Regions from separate parts of the Caballeronia sp. KNU42 genome, predicted to be linked through region 2. Evidence: riboswitches for the same ligand, from Rfam matches in the RefSeq annotation. Region 2 holds a riboswitch; the other holds the start of a gene.
The links. A riboswitch is a leader RNA that binds a small molecule or an ion and turns the genes downstream of it on or off. The one in region 2 is predicted to bind manganese.
Positions count from the first base shown of each region.

Region 1 (8,814 bases), on a different replicon from region 2:
CGCACGAGTTGTTTGTGCGCGGCCGGCACGACCTGCATCAGCCCGGTTGCGCCATTGGCGCCGCGGGCCTTTTCCTTGAAGCGGGATTCAACCGAGATGATGGCGAGGAGGAGGGCGGGAGGGAGCGAGTATTTCGATGCCGCTGACATGACCGCGGCTGAAATCTGCTCCGCTTTGGCGCGCGCGACGCCGAACTTCTGGGAGATCAACTGTGAGACCTGATGCGTGGCCTCGGCGGTGGCGTCGCTGGCTGCTGCGTCTTGCCGGGCGGCTTCCGGGGCACGTTCAGAAATACGTTCAGAAGTACGTTCCTGAGCCACCGCGCCCTGCATCGGTCCTAGCATCGCGCCGAACGTCAGCGCAGCAAGCCAAAGGAGTCTGCTCATGGTGAAGTGGCCTTGGAAGGGAAGGTCGCATTATACAGACGAGAAAAATCCTTGCAAATCATGTGTTTGCTTGGTCGCAGGAGCGGATTCGGGCGCTTTCGGCCAGTAATGAGGTCCTGCCGGCGCGCTCAGGAAGCGACTACCGGCGCCACCGCGTGGGCCAGCGGCCGGACGCAGTCGCGCCCTGCCGCCTTCGCTTTGTAGAGCTGCTGGTCGGCGGCGCCGAGCAGGCTATACGGACCGCCCAGGCCCGGCGGCGACGCCGTCGCGCAGCCAATGCTGACTGTAATGACGCCGAACGCGCTGGCCCGGTGCGGGATCGCACAGGCCAGCACGTGCTGCCGGATCGTTTCTGCAATATGCCGCGCGCCTTCCTGGGGTGTATCGGGCAGCAGCACGACGAACTCTTCGCCGCCGTAGCGCGCGGGGACATCGCCCGGACGGCGTACAGTCGTGGCAATACTGTGCGCGACGGTGGCGAGCGCGTTGTCGCCAAGTGCGTGGCCGTAGGTGTCGTTGTAGGACTTGAAATAATCCACGTCGATGAACAGCACCGACAACGGCGTGCCCGCGCGGCGCCCGCGGCGCCATTCGTCGTCCATGCGTTCGTCGAATGCGCGCCGGTTCGGCAGGCCGGTGAGGGCATCCGTGCCGGCCAGCCGGACGAGCTCCTCTTGTGCGCGGGCGCGCTCGCGCAGCGACAGCGCCAGCAGCCACGACACCGCGACGAAACTCAGGCCGGACAGCAGCGTCAGCGCGCCGACGACGCGGCTGCGTGCGCGCCACGGTTCCAGCACGTCCTCTTCCGCCGGCGCCACGCCCACGATGAACGGGGTACCCGGTACCCGCGAGAACGTGTAAAGGCGGCGCACGCCGTCGACCGGTGAGACCGCCGAGTACGATCCCGACATGGCGTTCGCCATGCGCGCGAAGGTGGGCGAACTGGCGACGCTGCGCCCGGGCAGGTCGTCGCGGTAAGGCTTGCGGGCGATCATCGTGCCGTCCTCATGGACGATGAAGATCGACCCCTCGGCGCCCACATTGAGCTTGTCCAGCAACGAGTGGAAGTAGGCGACGTTCAGCGCCAGCAGCGCGATCCCGGCGAACGAGCCGTCGGGTGCGTTGACGCGCCGGCTCAAGCCGATTGTGGGGATGCCGCGCTGGCGTGAGGCGAACGGATGCGAGAAAAACAGGCCGGTCGAGGCGCTGCGTTGCTGGGCGTAAAAATATTCACGGTCGGCGAAAGAGCCTGCCGGGAGGGGGCCGTCCCTGCTCACCTCGGTGACCAGGCCGCGCGCGTCCAGCACGTAGGCGCCGGTGATGTACGCGGCGGAGGTTGCGCGATCGAAGAGGATCTGGCGGCGCAAGGCCGGCGAGAGTTCCCGCATGGCCGGGTTCTGCGCGCCCTCAACCATCGCGTTGAGGGAGAGACTGTCGATTTCGACATTGCGGGCCAGGTCGCTGCTAATGATGGCGACCAGGTTCGCCGATGTTTCATGGGCGTGGTCGAGCACGCCTTGGCGCCCCTGATACAACGTCACGAGGGACAAGCTCGCCATCAGTACCGCGACCACGGTGCCGGCGACGCCCGCGACCATCGGATGGCGGGACAGCGCGCTGGCCATGCCGACCGCCGTCCAGCGAGGCCAGATGCGGCGCTTCCTCAAACCTGCGGCGGGCGGAGGGGCAGGGTTCATCGCGAGCGGTCTGCCGGCCACGGGCGGCGCAGGCAATGACCGCACCGGCGACACAGGTCGCGGTGCGGCGTTGGGCGGGCACGCTCAGGCAGCGGGTTGAATTTCGGGTTTGGCATCGCGCGGCAGGTTCGATCGGGAGGCTCGCCATTCCTGGCTGGCCGCATTGTATCGGCTTGAATTCTTGTGACCATTTTGCCGACCCGCAAGATTATCCGGGTTTGTCCGTTGTGTGGACCGGTGCGGACCCTCGATTCGCATCAATGCACCTGGAAGGAGCGGTCAGGAAGTGCCCTTTCAATTTCCCCGGAAAAGCTTACAAATTCATTTCCATCGTGGTAGCCTCCTGTCCGTCTTTGGGGAGTAGCCGGCTTCCATTCACTGGAAGCGCTCATGTCAACACGCTTGGTTCGATCGAACCGTGGCATGAGCCGCCGTTAGCTTTTGGTTGGCAAGACCATCGATGTAGCGGGGAGACCGGTCGGGCTCGCCGCTGCATCGCATGTTCTCGCCCGACCTGAATGCCATAACGACACCCTGACATCCCCATGAATATTGCTTCCACTCTCCTGCTCGCCTTCGCCATGTCGACGGACGCCTTCGCCGCTGCGGTCGGCAAGGGTGCCACACTGCATCGTCCGCGGATTCGCGAGGCGCTTCGCACCGGCCTGATCTTCGGCGTGATTGAAGCCATCACGCCGCTGGTCGGCTGGGCGCTCGGCAAGGTGGCCGCTCCGTACGTCGCTTCATGGGATCACTGGATCGCATTCAGCCTGCTGCTCGTGCTCGGCGCACGCATGATCATCTCGGGCCTGCGCGCGCCCGCGCCGGACGCCGAGAAGCCCGACAGCCACGGTTTCTGGCTGCTGGCGCTCACCGGATTCGCGACCAGTATCGACGCGATGGCGGTGGGCGCGGGACTCGCTTTCATCGATGTGAACATCTTGTCGACGGCTGCGACCATCGGACTCGCGACGCTGATCATGGTGACCCTGGGCGTGATGGTGGGACGTTTTCTCGGCAAGGCAGTGGGGCAGCGCGCGGAGATTGCGGGCGGGTTCATTCTTGTGGTTATCGGATCGGTGATCCTGGCCGAGCATCTCGGGTATATGAGTTGAGGTAGCGCATTGCGATCGGCATGCGGCCTAGAAATTGACGACGGTGCCGAGTGCTTGCATCCGCTTCTATGCCGCTTGCGGACTGCAGCGTGAGCAGCGTGTGCTGGCTCAGGTTGCGACCATGAATTTGCAAGCTGGAGACATTGAACGTACCACCCGGCAGGCCGAAGGCCTTCGATGTATCGATCTGGACGCTCGCCTGGGTCAGCCCGTCGTAGGCGCCTTCACGCGACACGCCACCGGACAGGTTGCGCAGGTATTCGCTGGTCTCCTGCACGCTGAGGGTGGTGCCATAGTTACCCAGCCATGGACGCAGCCCGCCCATATCCCCGAACAATGTCGAGCGGTCCCAGAGCCCGGTCGGCGCGGGTGCGGCTTGCGTCCCGGCGGCTTGTGCGTCGGGCGCGCTTGTGCCCGGTGCGTCGACACTCGTCTGTGCGACAGCGGTGGACAACGCGCCTAACGACAGCAATAGCGAAACCCCGTTGCGGACACTCGAGCGTGCCCTGCTCGAGAGAAGTGGCGCTTGCGCGGTGTAGAACGTTCGCGTCGATGCTTCGAGAAAACTCGAAGGCGATTTCTTAAGATTTTTTTTCATGGTCTGTGGAGAGATAGATGGTTTGACGATCTACATTTTTTTCTCGATGAAAGTTAAAAGAACGGTCAAAGGGTTGAGTACGTGCTGCGGCCGCGCTCAGGCAAACCACCAGCTCAAACGCACTGCGCGTCCGAGCTCGTCGCCCACTGAGCTAGCGGATAAAGCGCCTGCGATAACAATGGCTGCTACGGTCAAAACAATGAGCAGGCAGACCGTCGGCGTGAGCGAGCCACCGACGTGACCCGCTTTGCGCGGCATCGCGCGAATTACGTTGGCGCAGAAGCGGCGGATGCGCGCGTTGGCCGGCGTCGCCAGGCAACGCTCAGCCTGCCCCGAGGACGGGTTAAGAATGAACAAGCGCTGTGACGGCCGTAATACCGGACCGATGCGCGAGATAAGCGAAACGACAAACATGAGCAGACTCCCGTCCAGCCCGACTGAATCGAGCGACGTGCAAAGACATGACGCGGCTTTGCAAGTGAACTTGCAAAGAGCGATCGGACAAAAGGGAGCGTGCTGCAGACGGACGGGCTTACGGACGTAAAGCCGGTCGTGAATGAAGCGCGCTAACCCGACAAGGCGAGTTAGCGGCTAAGGAGTATTCCTGTGACGCTATCTCGCGGATGCTTCGCCGGCGCTGGCCGGCATCGAACTTCCACTACCAGGGGATGTGTCCACGAGGGGACTCCTTAAGATGAGACGGGCGGATTGTATTCTCGGCGCAAACGCATTGGCAAGTAAAAATGCAGCAAGAAAACCACGTCATGCATTGAGTAAGAAAGCCTTCTCTTCCGCATTTCCGCCAGGTCAGGAACAAGCCTGGACTAGCCGGGAAATTATTTCAGTGTGCTTACGCGTACATTGCCGCCAATTCAAAAAATGACGCCCGGGCGATGTGAATAGCGACGCATCAGCAACGCATCAAAACTATTTCTGCTCTGCTTAACGAATGGAGTTGACTTGATATTTAACGCGCGCCTAGAATCCGGGAATCGTCACAAGCGGGGCTAATGCCTTGGACAGTTGTAGTAGTCGACCTTCGAAGTTTTTCTCTGCCTGACAGGCAGGACGTTCGCGCTTGATTCCCTAGCCGCCGTCTTGCCAGCAGGCAGACGGTGCGCGCCGCAGTAAATACTCCGTGCACCCTTGAAACAAGCGTATTGACGCCAGGGTTTCCTGCGTCCATACAAAACGCGTTGCGAGCTGACCCTCGCGACTGGTTCCGCTCGCGCCTTGCCGCTGGAAAGGCGCGTCGTGCGGATGACGACGTGCGTGCATACGCAATAAGGAGCCTCCATGCCGGACAGTGACAGTTATCCCTTACGCCGCAGCACTTTCACTTTTGCCAGGGAAGGCGAGTAGATTCCTTTCGACACGCGCACCGCGTGCCCGAACTCCGGTCTGCTGGCTTTCCATTCATTGAAAAGCCACATTGTCGGAGAAGCATCATGAACTTCGGTTTGCTCGTCTCGCACCTTCCGCACGTCCAGGAATCACGTCTTCATTACAACACCATGCTGTCGCTGGACTCCACCAGCCGGCATCGTTGCGCCAATGCATGGCGCGCATTGCGCACATTCGTGTTTCGCGCCTGATTAACGTTTCCACGTACACCGTCCGGAGTCTTCTGAACTTGATCCTGAACTTCATCAAGGGATGACTCACGTCGTTCGTGCACGGGGTAAGCACGGCGCCCAACTATTAGCCATCACGCTTTCGGGAAAAATAAAAATGTCCACCGTATCTCAGGTTCTACCACCACGCAGCGCGGTGCTCGATGACGCCCACGTTGGCGACATCAAGGGCGCGCTCGGCACAATCGCCCAACATGACACTGGCGCACGCACCAATTGGTGGGCACGCATCCGCACGCTCCTGGCCATTCTCGGCCCCGGCCTGATCGTGATGGTTGGCGATAACGACGCCGGCGCTTTCGGCACCTATACACAAGCGGGTCAGAACTACGGCACGACGTTGCTCTGGACCTTGCTGCTGCTGGTTCCGGTTTTATTCGTCAACCAGGAAATGGTGCTGCGCCTGGGAGCCGTTACCGGAGTCGGCCACGCCCGCCTGATCTTCGAACGCTTTGGAAAGTTCTGGGGTGCATTTAGCGTCATCGACCTGTTCATTCTCAACGCGCTTACTATCGTGACCGAATTTATCGGCATCACGTTTGTGCTCGATTTCTTTGGCATTCCCAAAATACTCGGTGTATGCATTGCCGCGGCGCTCACCATGGCGGCCGTCAGTACGGGAAACTTCAGGCGTTTCGAGCGGTTCGCGATTGGTCTATGCCTGTTGAGCCTGCTGCTGGTTCCGGTGCTGGTGTCGATCCACCCGCCCGCATCGCAGATCGCAAGCAACTTCTTCGTGCCGACCTGGCCGGCGCACTCCAAGCTGAGCGATGTGATGTTGCTCGTGATCGGCATTGTCGGCACTACCGTCGCACCGTGGCAATTGTTCTTCCAGCAGAGCTATGTAATTGACAAGCGCATTACGCCGCGTTTCATGAAATATGAGAAAGCCGACCTGTGGATAGGCATTGTCTTCGTGTTGATCGGCGGCGTGGCCATGATGTCCTTTTGCGCCGAGCTGTACGCCGGCAAGCCCGAGTTCGGCAACTTCACCGATGCCGGTGGCGTGATCGCGGGCCTGAGCAAATACGCGGGACGCACGAGCGCCACGCTGTTCGCCGTGGCCCTGCTTGACGCATGCATCATTGGTGCTGCTGCGGTCTCGCTGTCGACGGCCTATGCCATTGGCGATGTATTCAAGATTCGTCACTCGCTGCACCGTGGCGTGTCGGATGCAAAAGGTTTCTATCTGGTTTATTTCGGCATCGTGGCGGCTGCCGCGGCACTCGTGCTCATTCCCGGCAGCCCGCTTGGACTGCTGACGGAAGCCGTTCAAACACTCGCGGGCGTTTTGTTGCCTAGCGCAACGGTTTTTCTGCTGTTATTGTGCAACGACAAAGCGGTGCTGGGACCGTGGGCCAACTCGAAGAAGCTTAACGTTTTCACGGGCGCTGTTATCTGGGTCCTGGTGATGCTGTCGATTATCCTGACGGCATCCGTTGTGTACCCGGACATCACCGGCGAGACCATTCTTGAAGTGCTGGGCGGTGGAACGGCGTTGGCCGTAGTGGGGTATCTGGCCATGGTGGTCTTTCGCAAGCCTGGTCATGACGTATCGGACGGCGCGCCAGGGCGTTCCGGGCAGCGCTACCTGAAGGGAACGCGGGAAGCGCGGGAAGCGCGGGAAACACGCGACACGTGGCGCATGCCGCCGCTGGATCAGTTGCCGCCGCCGAACCTCACGCTGACAAAGCGGATCTGGATGGGCGTGCTGCGCGGTTACCTGATCGTGGCGGTCGGGCTGGTGGTGGTAAAGGTCGTGCAGATGATCTGGTTGCACTAAGAGCAATGCGCGGGCGTGGCTCCGTCGCTTCGTTAGTTACGACGGCGCCATGTCCACTCTATTCGATCCTGGTGGGCTGACGTGTTTCATCGTGAGTGCATCGGGACCGTTGAAGCGCGCAATCAATGCAATAGCCGACGAAGGATTGGCGATGGACCAAAATCAGCTCCGCCGCACAATTAGCCTCGCGCGTCGCCTGATAGGGCTCCTGGTTCTTCTGCTATTCGCCATTCTCAATCCCGTTACGCGCTCGTTCACTCCCAACCTGATTCACGTGTCGGCGCAGTCGCACGTCAGCGTTGAAAAACACTTTGCCGTCACCGGCCATTGCCGCGTGTATGGAAAGTATTGCCTCGGACAATTCATGGGCGGCATGTAGGGCGCCCGGGAAGGTCGCGGGCAGCGCTCAGCCCGCACCGAGCATTCGATCGTTGACCGCTTGCTGTTCGCGGCTGCGCGTGAGTATCCAGCGATGGAAAACGCGGCAGTGCGGCTGGTCGAAAGTGCTGGCCTGCCAGGTCAGGAAATAGGGCGAGGGTAGTGCCACCCCGACAGGAAACGGCAACACAAGGCGGCCCGCCGTCAGGTCGTCAACGATCATCGACGTCTGCGCAAGCACGAACCCATGACCTTCAATAGCGGCCTGTATCGCGAGCCCTGACAACGAGAACACCAGGCGATTGACGCGCATGTCCTCGGGACAATCAATGCCCCTGGCTGCAAACCATTCGCGCCAGGACGGCGGCGAGGAGAACTTGGGAAACCAGTCTATCGACAGCAACGGATAAGCGAGGATCTGCTCCAGCTTGACCAATGGCTGCCCGGAGTTGAGCAACCGAGGGCTGCATACGGGCACGACGCTGTCGCGAAAGAGTTCGACCGTCGTGCCCGCATGATCGATACGCTCGCCGTAGGTGATACGGAAGTCGATCTCGGGGCCATCTGGCGACGGCTCCGAATGCGTGCCGTCCAGATACACATCCAGTTCGGGGTGAGCGCTTTGCCACTCGTAGATGCGCGGTGCAAGCCACTTTGACAGCAGCGACGGCAACGCGCTCACGCTCAAGCTGCGCCTGTTCCTGACACGCTCGATCTCGGCGCCCGCCACCCGCAGGCTTTCGAACGCCGCCGCGCAGGTCTCGTGATAACGCACGCCCGCGGCCGTCAGACGAAGCCGCTTGCCTTCTTTCGCCAGCAGCCGCATGCCTAACGAATCTTCCAGGATCTTGATCTGCTGGCTGACCGCACCCGGCGAAACGCCGAGCCGGCGCGCTGTCTCAACCACGCCCCCGCAACGGCCCAAAGTGTCGAATACCTGCAGCGCTCTTAACGGCGGGAGTGTGTCCATGGCTAGCGGGTCGTGATCCAAGTCGTTTTAGAAATTCTAAACGATACGGCAGATTTAACCCTCTGTTCTTTTCAATTTTGAGTTCCTAAGCTAAGGCAGAGGTATTGAAGCAACGGATTGGATGAATAGAACGGAGAGGGCAATGTTCTTAAGAAACGCGTGGTACGTGGCGGCCTGGAGCAGCGAGATAACCGACGGCCTGCATCCCGTGATGCTGCTTGGCGAGCCGGTGGTTTTATATCGCAAACCTGAC
Region 1 is NZ_CM132390.1:1,085,590-1,094,403, forward strand. It holds gene ACSOSP_RS36040 (transglycosylase SLT domain-containing protein) at 1-386, opposite strand, end outside; gene ACSOSP_RS36045 (sensor domain-containing diguanylate cyclase) at 515-2,011, opposite strand; gene ACSOSP_RS36050 (hypothetical protein) at 2,010-2,183, shown strand; yybP-ykoY riboswitch at 2,427-2,563, shown strand; gene mntP (manganese efflux pump MntP) at 2,629-3,198, shown strand; partial or broken gene ACSOSP_RS36060 (carbohydrate porin) at 3,245-3,670, opposite strand; gene ACSOSP_RS36065 (hypothetical protein) at 3,893-4,210, opposite strand; gene ACSOSP_RS36070 (hypothetical protein) at 5,245-5,391, shown strand; gene ACSOSP_RS36075 (NRAMP family divalent metal transporter) at 5,528-7,213, shown strand; gene ACSOSP_RS36080 (hypothetical protein) at 7,263-7,592, shown strand; gene ACSOSP_RS36085 (LysR substrate-binding domain-containing protein) at 7,620-8,561, opposite strand; gene ACSOSP_RS36090 (aromatic ring-hydroxylating dioxygenase subunit alpha) at 8,704-8,814, shown strand, end outside.
Region 1: linked by a shared signal. The riboswitch ahead of mntP (manganese efflux pump MntP) and the one ahead of ACSOSP_RS14310 (sodium:calcium antiporter) in region 2 are both predicted to bind manganese.

Region 2 (8,814 bases):
TATCCACGAGGAAATACGAATGCGAGAAGCTGAAGATGATCAGCACTTGTTCGCGTTGCAGCAGGACCGTATCGAGCGCAAGCAGGCCGGGCGACGCGTGACGTATGGGCACGACGAAAGGTATCACCAGATCACCGTTGATGATCCGCCCCACTATGTACGCCGCCTTGTTGCGAAAGAACAGCGACGACAGCACGTGAATCTGGAAATTAGGCGCAGCCTTGAACTCGCCGAACGCTTCGGTAATGGCTCGCATCAGGCATTGAACATCGCGCTGCAGATCCTCGAACGGCGGCTCGAGCTGGAAGTTCGTCACGATCCGTTCGAATGTCGCGGTGAGGCCATCTTTACCCGGGTAATACGCGCGATAGGTCGGCTTGGCCGCGGGCTCGTCGTTCTCGATGTACTCCGTCGAAATAGCGGGCCGCACGAAGATGAAGTCGTTGCTGAAGTACGAACGATGCAGGATCTTGCAGCACACGGAGTTGAAGAAAGTCTCCGCGCACTCGGGCTGCCGGTGCGAAGTCAGCAAGCCGATGTAATGCAGCTTGATCTGCTGCCAGATTTCATCGTCTATGTTCTCGGCGTCGTACTCGTCTTCCAGACGCATCACGCACTCTTCCACCCGATCGTCGTACGACGTGATGCGCTCGCGCGCCAGCCGCTGCAGCGCGTGCCAGTCGCCGGCCTCGAATAGCCCCTTCGCCGCGATGGCCGCATCGCGAAACACGCAATAGTGACGGTCGAAGCCTTCGAGCAGCGTTTCCGCGACATCGAAGCCAATCTGCGACGACAGCAACTTGGGAAAGTGATTCATTTCGACCCTGCACTTCGTGTGGTGTCGTCCGACATGCGCTCAGTGCGCTACGTGATTACGTCTTTGCGTTAGTGATAAGCATCAAACCCGACTTCGAATCCGGCCGACGAATCCGGCCGATATTGTATCGCCGGACGTTTTTGTTCCTCGACAGCAGCCGTTCTTGCCCGTTGCAAGCTCAGGGCACTTTCACCCGTGTCTCCGTCGGAACAGTCGAAACTGCCGCCTTGCCCGTGCGTTTTTCAGCGTTCGCTGAAAGCAGCGCACGGCCTTGCGTTTCGTACGCCGAGAGCTCGGCGAGCGTCGCGTTCAGGTCCTCCAGTTGCCGCTCCAGCACCGCGCGATGCGCCGCGATAGTGTCCAGGAACGCATGCAACTGTGCGGTCGTGCCGGTAGGCGAGTCGTAGAGATCGAGCAGCCTGCTCACCTCCAGCAACGTGAATCCAAGCCGTTTGCCACGCAGCGTCAGCTTGAGCCGCGTGCGGTCGCGCGCCGAATACACGCGACGCATGCCGTTCGTGCCAACGCGTGCCGGCGTGAGCAAGCCCTGGTTCTCATAGAACCGGATCGCCCGCGGCGTGATCTCGAATTCGCGTGCCAGTTCGGTGATGGTGTAGCGCGTGTCTGTCATTGAAATTACAAGGTTCCCAACGCTTTTCTGAAGCCGACGCTAAAATGAAGGTTAACGTTAGCGTCAACTTGGCGGCAATGCAACAACTGACAACCCGGAGACCCGACCCGCATGAACCCGCTCGAACAGCAACTCGATTACGTTTTCGCAGACCGTCTTCCTGAGAGCGGCCATTCGATGGAAGTCACGCCCGGCGTGTTCTGGGTGCGCATGCCGCTGCCGTTCGCGCTCGATCACATCAACCTGTGGGTCATGCGCGACGAGATCGACGGCGTGGCGGGCTGGACCATTATCGATTGCGGTATATCAGACGAAACGATCCGGGCGAACTGGGAGCGCATCTTCGACACGCTGCTGGACGGCCTGCCGGTGCTGCGCGTGCTCGTCACGCATTGCCACCCGGACCATCTCGGTCTTGCAGACTGGATCTGCAATGGCGGCGACAAGAAGCGATGGGAGCCGGTCAGGCTCTGGATGTCGCTTGGCGAGTACGCGATGGGCCGCGTAATGTCCGCCGGCGATGGTTCCGACGCGGGCGGCGAGCGCGCGGCGCGGCACTTCGCCCGGCATGGCATGACCGACCCGGCATCGCTTGAAGCGCTGCGCAAGCGCGATACGTATTACCCGAAGCTCGTACCGTCGATCCCGCCGGTTTATCGCCGGCTACGCGATGGCGATAAGGTGCAGATTGGTGGCCGCGAGTGGGAGGTGGTGACGGGCTTTGGTCATTCCCCTGAACATTGCGCGTTCTTCTGTGCTCAGACGAAGGTACTGATTTCCGGCGATATGGTGCTGCCGCGCATATCGACGAACGTCTCGGTGTTTGCAATCGAACCGGAGGGCAATCCGCTCGCGCTGTTCCTGGGTTCACTGGGCCGCTACGAGTCTCTTCCCGCCGACACACTCGTGCTCCCTTCGCATGGCAAGCCGTTTCGCGGCATGCATACGCGCATCGGACAGCTTCGGGATCACCACTCGGCGCGTTTGCAGGAAGTGCGTGAAGCTTGCGCGCTCAAACCGCAAAGCGCCGCCGACATCGTCCCGCTCATGTTCAAGCGCCCGCTCGATGTGCATCAGATGACGTTCGCACTCGGCGAAGCGCTGGCGCATTTGCACCTGCTTTGGCTGCAAGGCGAACTCGTGCGCCAAACCGACAACGAAGACGGCGTGATCCGGTTCGCGCCAAAGTAAAAAAGCCGGGCGTTTGCACGCCCGGCTTCATCAGTGAGCCACCGCAGTGACTACTGTACCGCGACGTTAGCGAAGTTCTGCCGTCCGAACGGACTCACGCGATATCCGCTGACATTGCTGCGTGTAAGCGCCGCTGCCGTCGGATAACCGAGCGGAATCCACAGCGCCTGGTCATGGATAATCTGCTGCGCCTCGGTATAAGCCTTGGTCCGCTTGCCTAGATCCGCAGTTTCCTTGCCTTCATCGATCATGCGGTCCAGCGTCGGATCGCAGAAACGCGCGAAGTTGATGCCCGAGCGCACGGCGGCACAACTGAAGAGCGGCGACAGATAGTTATCCGGATCGCCGTTGTCACCGGCCCAGCCCATGAACAACATGTCGTGCTGACCCTGCTTCGCTTCCTTGATCAGCTCACCCCATTCGATCACCTTCACCTGCGCCTTCACGCCGATCTTCGCCAGGTCCGCCTGCAGCAACTCCGCGCCCACCTTCGGATTCGGGTTCAGCACGCTGCCGTTCGGACGCACCCAGATTGTCGTGTCGAAGCCATTCGGGAAACCGGCATCGGCGAGCAGCTTTTTCGCGCGATCGACCGAATACGGATACGCCGTGATCTGCTTGTCGTAGCTCCAGGTGTTCGGCGGAAACGGATTCACAGCGGGCGTGGCGGTGTTTTCGAAGACCGTCTTCAAGTACGTCGTGCGATCGAAGGCGACGTTCAACGCCTCGCGTACCTTGGGGTTATCGAGCGGCTTCTTCTGCGTGTTCAACGCAACGAACGCCGTCATGAACGCCGGCGTCTCGACCACTTTCAACGAGCTGTCCTTCTTAGCGTCGATCACGTCCTGCGGTTTCGGCGACAACGCGATCTGGCATTCACCCGCCTTGATCTTCTGCGCGCGCACGGAGGCGTCGGGCGTGATGGCGTAGATCAGCCGGTCCACTTTAGGCTTGGGTCCCCAGTACGTCGGGTTGACGTCGTATCGGATCACGGCGTCTTTCGTGTAGCCCTTCAGAACGAACGGACCGGTGCCGATCGGCTTTGAATTCAGGTCGGTTTCATGGCCGGCCTTGAGCAGCTGGTCGGCGTATTCGGCCGAATAGATCGATGCAAAGCCCATGGTGAGAATGGGCACGAAGGTCGCGTTCGGCGTGTTGAGCTCGAACTTGACCGTGTTGTCATCGACCTTGGAGACGGACTTGATCAGCTTGATCAGGCCCATTGACTGCGCGTGCGGGAAGCCGCTCGCCCCCGCCACCTTGTGCCACGGGTTGCTCTCGGAGAGCATGCGGTCGAAGGAGAACACCACGTCGTCGGCGTTCAGTTTTCTCGATGGCGTGAAGTAGTCCGTGGTCTGGAACGCCACGTTCGGCCGCAGATGAAACGTGTAGGTCAGGCCGTCGGGGCTCACGTCCCATTTCTCGGCTAGCGCGGGCGTGACCTTTTTCGCGACTTCATCGTAGGAGACGAGCGTGTTGAAGATCACATCCGCCGATGCGTTGGTCGTCACCAGCGAATTGAATTGCACGACGTCGAAGCCATCCGGGCTCGACTCGGTGCACACAGTGAGCGGTTTCGCGATCGCGAGCACCGGCGCGATGGCCAGTACAGCGGCTGCGAGCATTCTGAAGCGCATGGGATCTCCCGTTACGAGCGTGGTCGCAAAGTGTTAGTCAGTCAGACGTTTCTTATCACGGCGGTTGCAGCCTATTGTACGGTGCGCTCGATCGGCTGCTTCAGCGCAACGAACGGCCCCCGTGGCCGTAGCTTACTGAACCGTTATTTCCGCTACAACGACCGATTCGGGATATCCATATGGGGTTAGTGACAGTTTCTTGAACATCCCTGCGGCCGGTTGCCTAATCCACGGACCCACGCTAAACTCGTGGCCGTCTTTGGGGAGTAGCCTTCCTTCCGCAATGGGAGGAGGACGCGTCAACATACTCGGCTTGTCTGCCGTGGCGCGTTCGACCGGTCAGGTTTGGCGAGACCATGGGTGCATCTTGTCGTTCACGGTCGGACGGCGCGGGATTGCATCCTGGTTCGCTGACGTCCGACCGTGAAATTATCGTGTCCCCAAAACAAAAACACCCCAGGCCTGCCCCAGGCCAACTTCTTCGTGCCTCGGTTTCCCTGCCGTTGTTCCGCCGTTTTCACTGCGTCCCCTGTTCGCTAGTTTCATCGCGAGGTGCCGCATGACGCTGCTTTTCGTGCAACTTGCGCTGATGCTCGTGGTGATCCTGGCGGCATCGGAACTCTTCACCAACGCGCTTGAACATCTCGGCGAAAAGCTGGGCATCTCCGAAGGGGTCACCGGTTCGCTGTTCGCGGCTATCGGCACGGCGCTGCCGGAAACTACCGTGCCGATCATCGCGTTGATGGGCGGCACGGCCAGCCGTGCGGTGAACGAGGAAATTGGCGTGGGCGCCATCCTCGGCGCACCGCTGATGCTCGCGACTTTGTCCACCTGCCTGATGGCCGTCGCCGTGCTCAAGATGCGCGGTTTCAAGGGGATCGTCGCGCCGGAACACAGCGGTTTCACGCGCGATCTCAACTTCTTCCTCTGCGCTTTCCTGATTGCCGCCGGCGCCATGTTCGTGCCGCATCACGCATGGCAAGTGCGCGCGCTGTTCGCCGTGGGGCTGGTCGGCGTGTACGTCGCGTATGTGGTGTCGACGTTCCGTGCGTCCGCCGGTCTTGTCGAAAAAGGCCACGGCACTGAAGCGCCCGAGCGGCTCCTGATCTCGCGCTTCGGGTTACCTACTTCGCTCGCGACCATCGTGTTGCAGATGGTTCTGGGCACGGCGCTGCTGGTTGGCGGTGCGAAGGGGTTTATCGCCGGCGTTGAAGGGGTCTCGCAGGTGCTGGGGATATCGGCGTTGCTCCTATCGCTGATCATCATCCCGATCGCAACCGAGCTGCCCGAGAAGGTCAATAGCATCATCTGGGCGCGGCGCGGCAAGGACACGCTCGCGTTCGGCAATATCACCGGCGCAATGGTCTTCCAGGGCACGCTGCTGCCGGGTATCGGCATCATGCTGACGCCGTGGGAACCGCGCGTGGAGGTGATGACCGGCGTTTTCATCACGCTCGCGGCGGCCGCATGGCTGCGCTTCAACGCGAAGAAGGGTGGGATCGTGCTGTGGGCGCTGCTGGTGAACGGCGGGCTTTATGCGCTGTATCTGGTGCTGACGCTCGGGCGTTAGCCCATAAGAAAACACCCCGGAAGCACGCAGGCGCCCGGGGTGCTGACGCGGCCAAAGCGCCAGGCGCGCGGGGTTTTTTGCTGCTGTAGCAGAACCAGGATAAGGCGCCGTCAGGTCAGAGCTTGGCGACCTGGTGATACTTGCTGGTAGCCTGGATTTTCTTCATCGCCGAACTGTATTCGACCTGCAATTCCGATTGCGTCGTCTTCGCATCCGCGGCAATGGCGACATCGATTGCCTGGATCCGGTTGATCACCTCCATGGCCGTGGCGTCCTGTTCCGGCGTCAATTCCATGAAAAGCGGCGTCCGCTCTTCAGTCAGGCGGGCGGCTTCCTGCCAGTCCGCCATGGCCGCTGCGTGCTGGATCGCGAGCGTCAACTCGAGCAGGCGGTCGATCAAACTGTTCTGTTCCATGTCGATTTATCCTCTGCGGACCTTGGCAGCTTAGCCGCTCGCCCCTGTTGCGAGTGCACCCGCGCTATTTGAGCCGCCGAACAGTTGCGTCAGGTACTGCGAATTGTTGTTCATCGTGGCCATCAGAGTATTGAGCGCGGTGAATTGCGCCTGATACTGGCTGGTCAACTGCGCCGTGTAGGCGGTCAGGCTGGTTTGCTGCTTCGTGACGCTCGCCAAGTCCGTGTTCACCGCACTCTGGCTGTTCGAAATCAAGCCGCCCGTGCCCAGCCACGAGTTAAGGCTCGTCGTCATTTGCGCAGCTACGCCGGTGGTCGAATTAAACAGGGCCGCGACCCCCGACGGATTGCTTTGAAGCGCTGCGGCGAGCTTGGTGGAATCGATTACCAGTGAGCCCGCCGGCTGCGTCGCGCTGGCTTGTCCCTGCAGCGTGATCCCCAGCGCCCCAAGAGAAATTGTGGAGCTGCCGTTCTTCACGCCGCTGCCGGCAATCTCCGCCAATGTGTTCTGGATGGTGGCAAGCATCGGGTTGGAGGCCAGCACGCCGCCCTGCGAACTCGCTGCCTGCGAGTTGTCGTTGCCGACCTGGCCGTACGTGGTGACCAGGGTGTTATAGAGGGTGACGAAGCTGTTGATCGCGGTCGATGCCGTGGCGGTGTTCTGCGCCACAGTCAGCGTCTGCGCCGTGCCGGCCGGTGTACCAATAGCCGCAGCCGTGAGGTTCAGGGTGACACCCTGGAGTGCGGTGGTCACCGAGTTGGTGGAACTCGTCGCTGCTGTCCCGTCGATAGTGAACGCGGCGTCTTGTGCGGCCGCGGTTTGCGTCCACGCGCTCGTGCTCACCGCCGACGTGAATGTCGATGGATTCCCGCTGGTGCCGGCAGTGGACGTAACGCCGAGGCTGGACAGGCCGGCATCGCTCGCGACGTTGCTCACTGAAACATTGATCGTGTTCGATGCCCCCGTGGCCGTCGAGCGCAAGACCAGATGCGCGCCGTCCGAGCCGGTCACGACCGTGGCCGTGACGCCCGGGTTGTTCGACGCCGAGTTGATCGCGCTGGCAATGCCGCTTACCGTGTTGTTCGACGACGTGATGGCGAGACTCATCGACTGGCTGCCGACCGAGATGTTCATCGTGCCGGTACCGAGCGCCGTCGTGCTGCCGAACGCGGCCGATGAAAGCGTCTGCGAGCTGGCAATTTGCGTGACCGCAACGGAATAAGTGCCCGCTGACGCAGTGCTGCCGGCGGTCGCCGTCAGTCCGGTACCGCTTGCGGTCGCGGTGTACTGGCCGAGAGCGGTGCCGTTGGAAAGTGAGGCGATACCAGCCTGCAAGGCGGACAGTGCCGCCTGCAACGCGCTGATGGCCGAAAGTTGGGTGTTGTCGTTCGTCTGCTGCGCGGAGAGCGTGGCGGTCTGACCTGCCACCTTCGCATTGACGAGGCTCGTCACGAGCGACGAGACATCCAGCGACGAATTTCCCGTAGAACCGCTGATGATGGATTGCGCGGCGGCCGCTTCGGCTGCCTGGGTGGCGGCTAAAGTGGCGGCTGCTGTGGCCGCGGCCGTGGCGGAGGCGCTGGAGGCGCCGGAAATCGTCGACATTGAGATGCTCCGTACGTCGGTTTTGCTTTTGAGCCTGAATGATAAACGTTTGTAAAACGTGTAGGGGAGGCAAGCCTCCCCAAGCAACACATTCGGCCGGCGCGTAGTGCGGTAGTGCGATGCGCCGCACTACGCGAGGGCCATTACCGCAAAAGCTATTACTGGAGAAGCTTCAGAACTTGCTGCGGGTTGGAGTTGGCTTGCGCCAGCACCGAGATACCTGCTTGTTGCAGCACTTGCGCCTTGCTCAGGTTAGCCGTTTCTGCAGCGAAGTCGGCGTCCGTGATTTGCGACTGGGCGCCCGACAAGTCGGTCGATTGCGATTGCTGTGCCGAGGAGATCGACGTGAAACGGTTTTGAGCAGCACCCAGGGTTGCCTGGATGTTGTTGACCGTTGCGAGCGCGTTGTCGATCGATTCCATTGCAGCGTTCGCGCCTGCCGTCGTGCTGACGTCGACTGCCGAAATTGCCGGCGGTGCATTGTTGCTGGCAACCTGGGTCAGCACGCCACCGGTGGTGCCCGTGCCACCGGCCGCACCCGGAGTACCAAGGGTTGAGGGTGCTTTACCGGCGACGAGCGCAAACGTCGCAGGCGTCGTGCCAGGAACAGCGGCCGTGATGGTGAAGTTGGTCGTCACAGCGGCGCTGTTGTTTGCGAGCTGATTGCCGTTCTGATCAAAGAACTGCAATCCCGAGTTGCCGTCCGACTTCACTGTAATCGACGTGATAGCGCTGGCGCTGGTCGACGCAGCTCCCGTGGAGGGGTCGATCGCGATGTTCGAAATCGTGCCAAGGGTTTCGCCGGCGGTCGCAGTAATGGTGTTCGCAGCGCTGATCGTGGTCACAGCATTCGCGGTAGTCAGCGGGTTAGTCGCTGTCGCGCTGTTGACCGTGAGTTGGCCGCTAGCATTCGTGGAGAACAACGCGCTCGACGTCGCTGTCGAGATG
Region 2 is NZ_CM132388.1:3,170,239-3,179,052, forward strand. It holds gene aceK (bifunctional isocitrate dehydrogenase kinase/phosphatase) at 1-817, opposite strand, end outside; gene ACSOSP_RS14295 (MerR family transcriptional regulator) at 996-1,448, opposite strand; gene ACSOSP_RS14300 (MBL fold metallo-hydrolase) at 1,560-2,639, shown strand; gene ACSOSP_RS14305 (ABC transporter substrate-binding protein) at 2,690-4,276, opposite strand; yybP-ykoY riboswitch at 4,522-4,695, shown strand; gene ACSOSP_RS14310 (sodium:calcium antiporter) at 4,836-5,846, shown strand; gene fliT (flagellar protein FliT) at 5,962-6,261, opposite strand; gene fliD (flagellar filament capping protein FliD) at 6,292-7,866, opposite strand; gene ACSOSP_RS14325 (flagellin N-terminal helical domain-containing protein) at 8,025-8,814, opposite strand, start outside.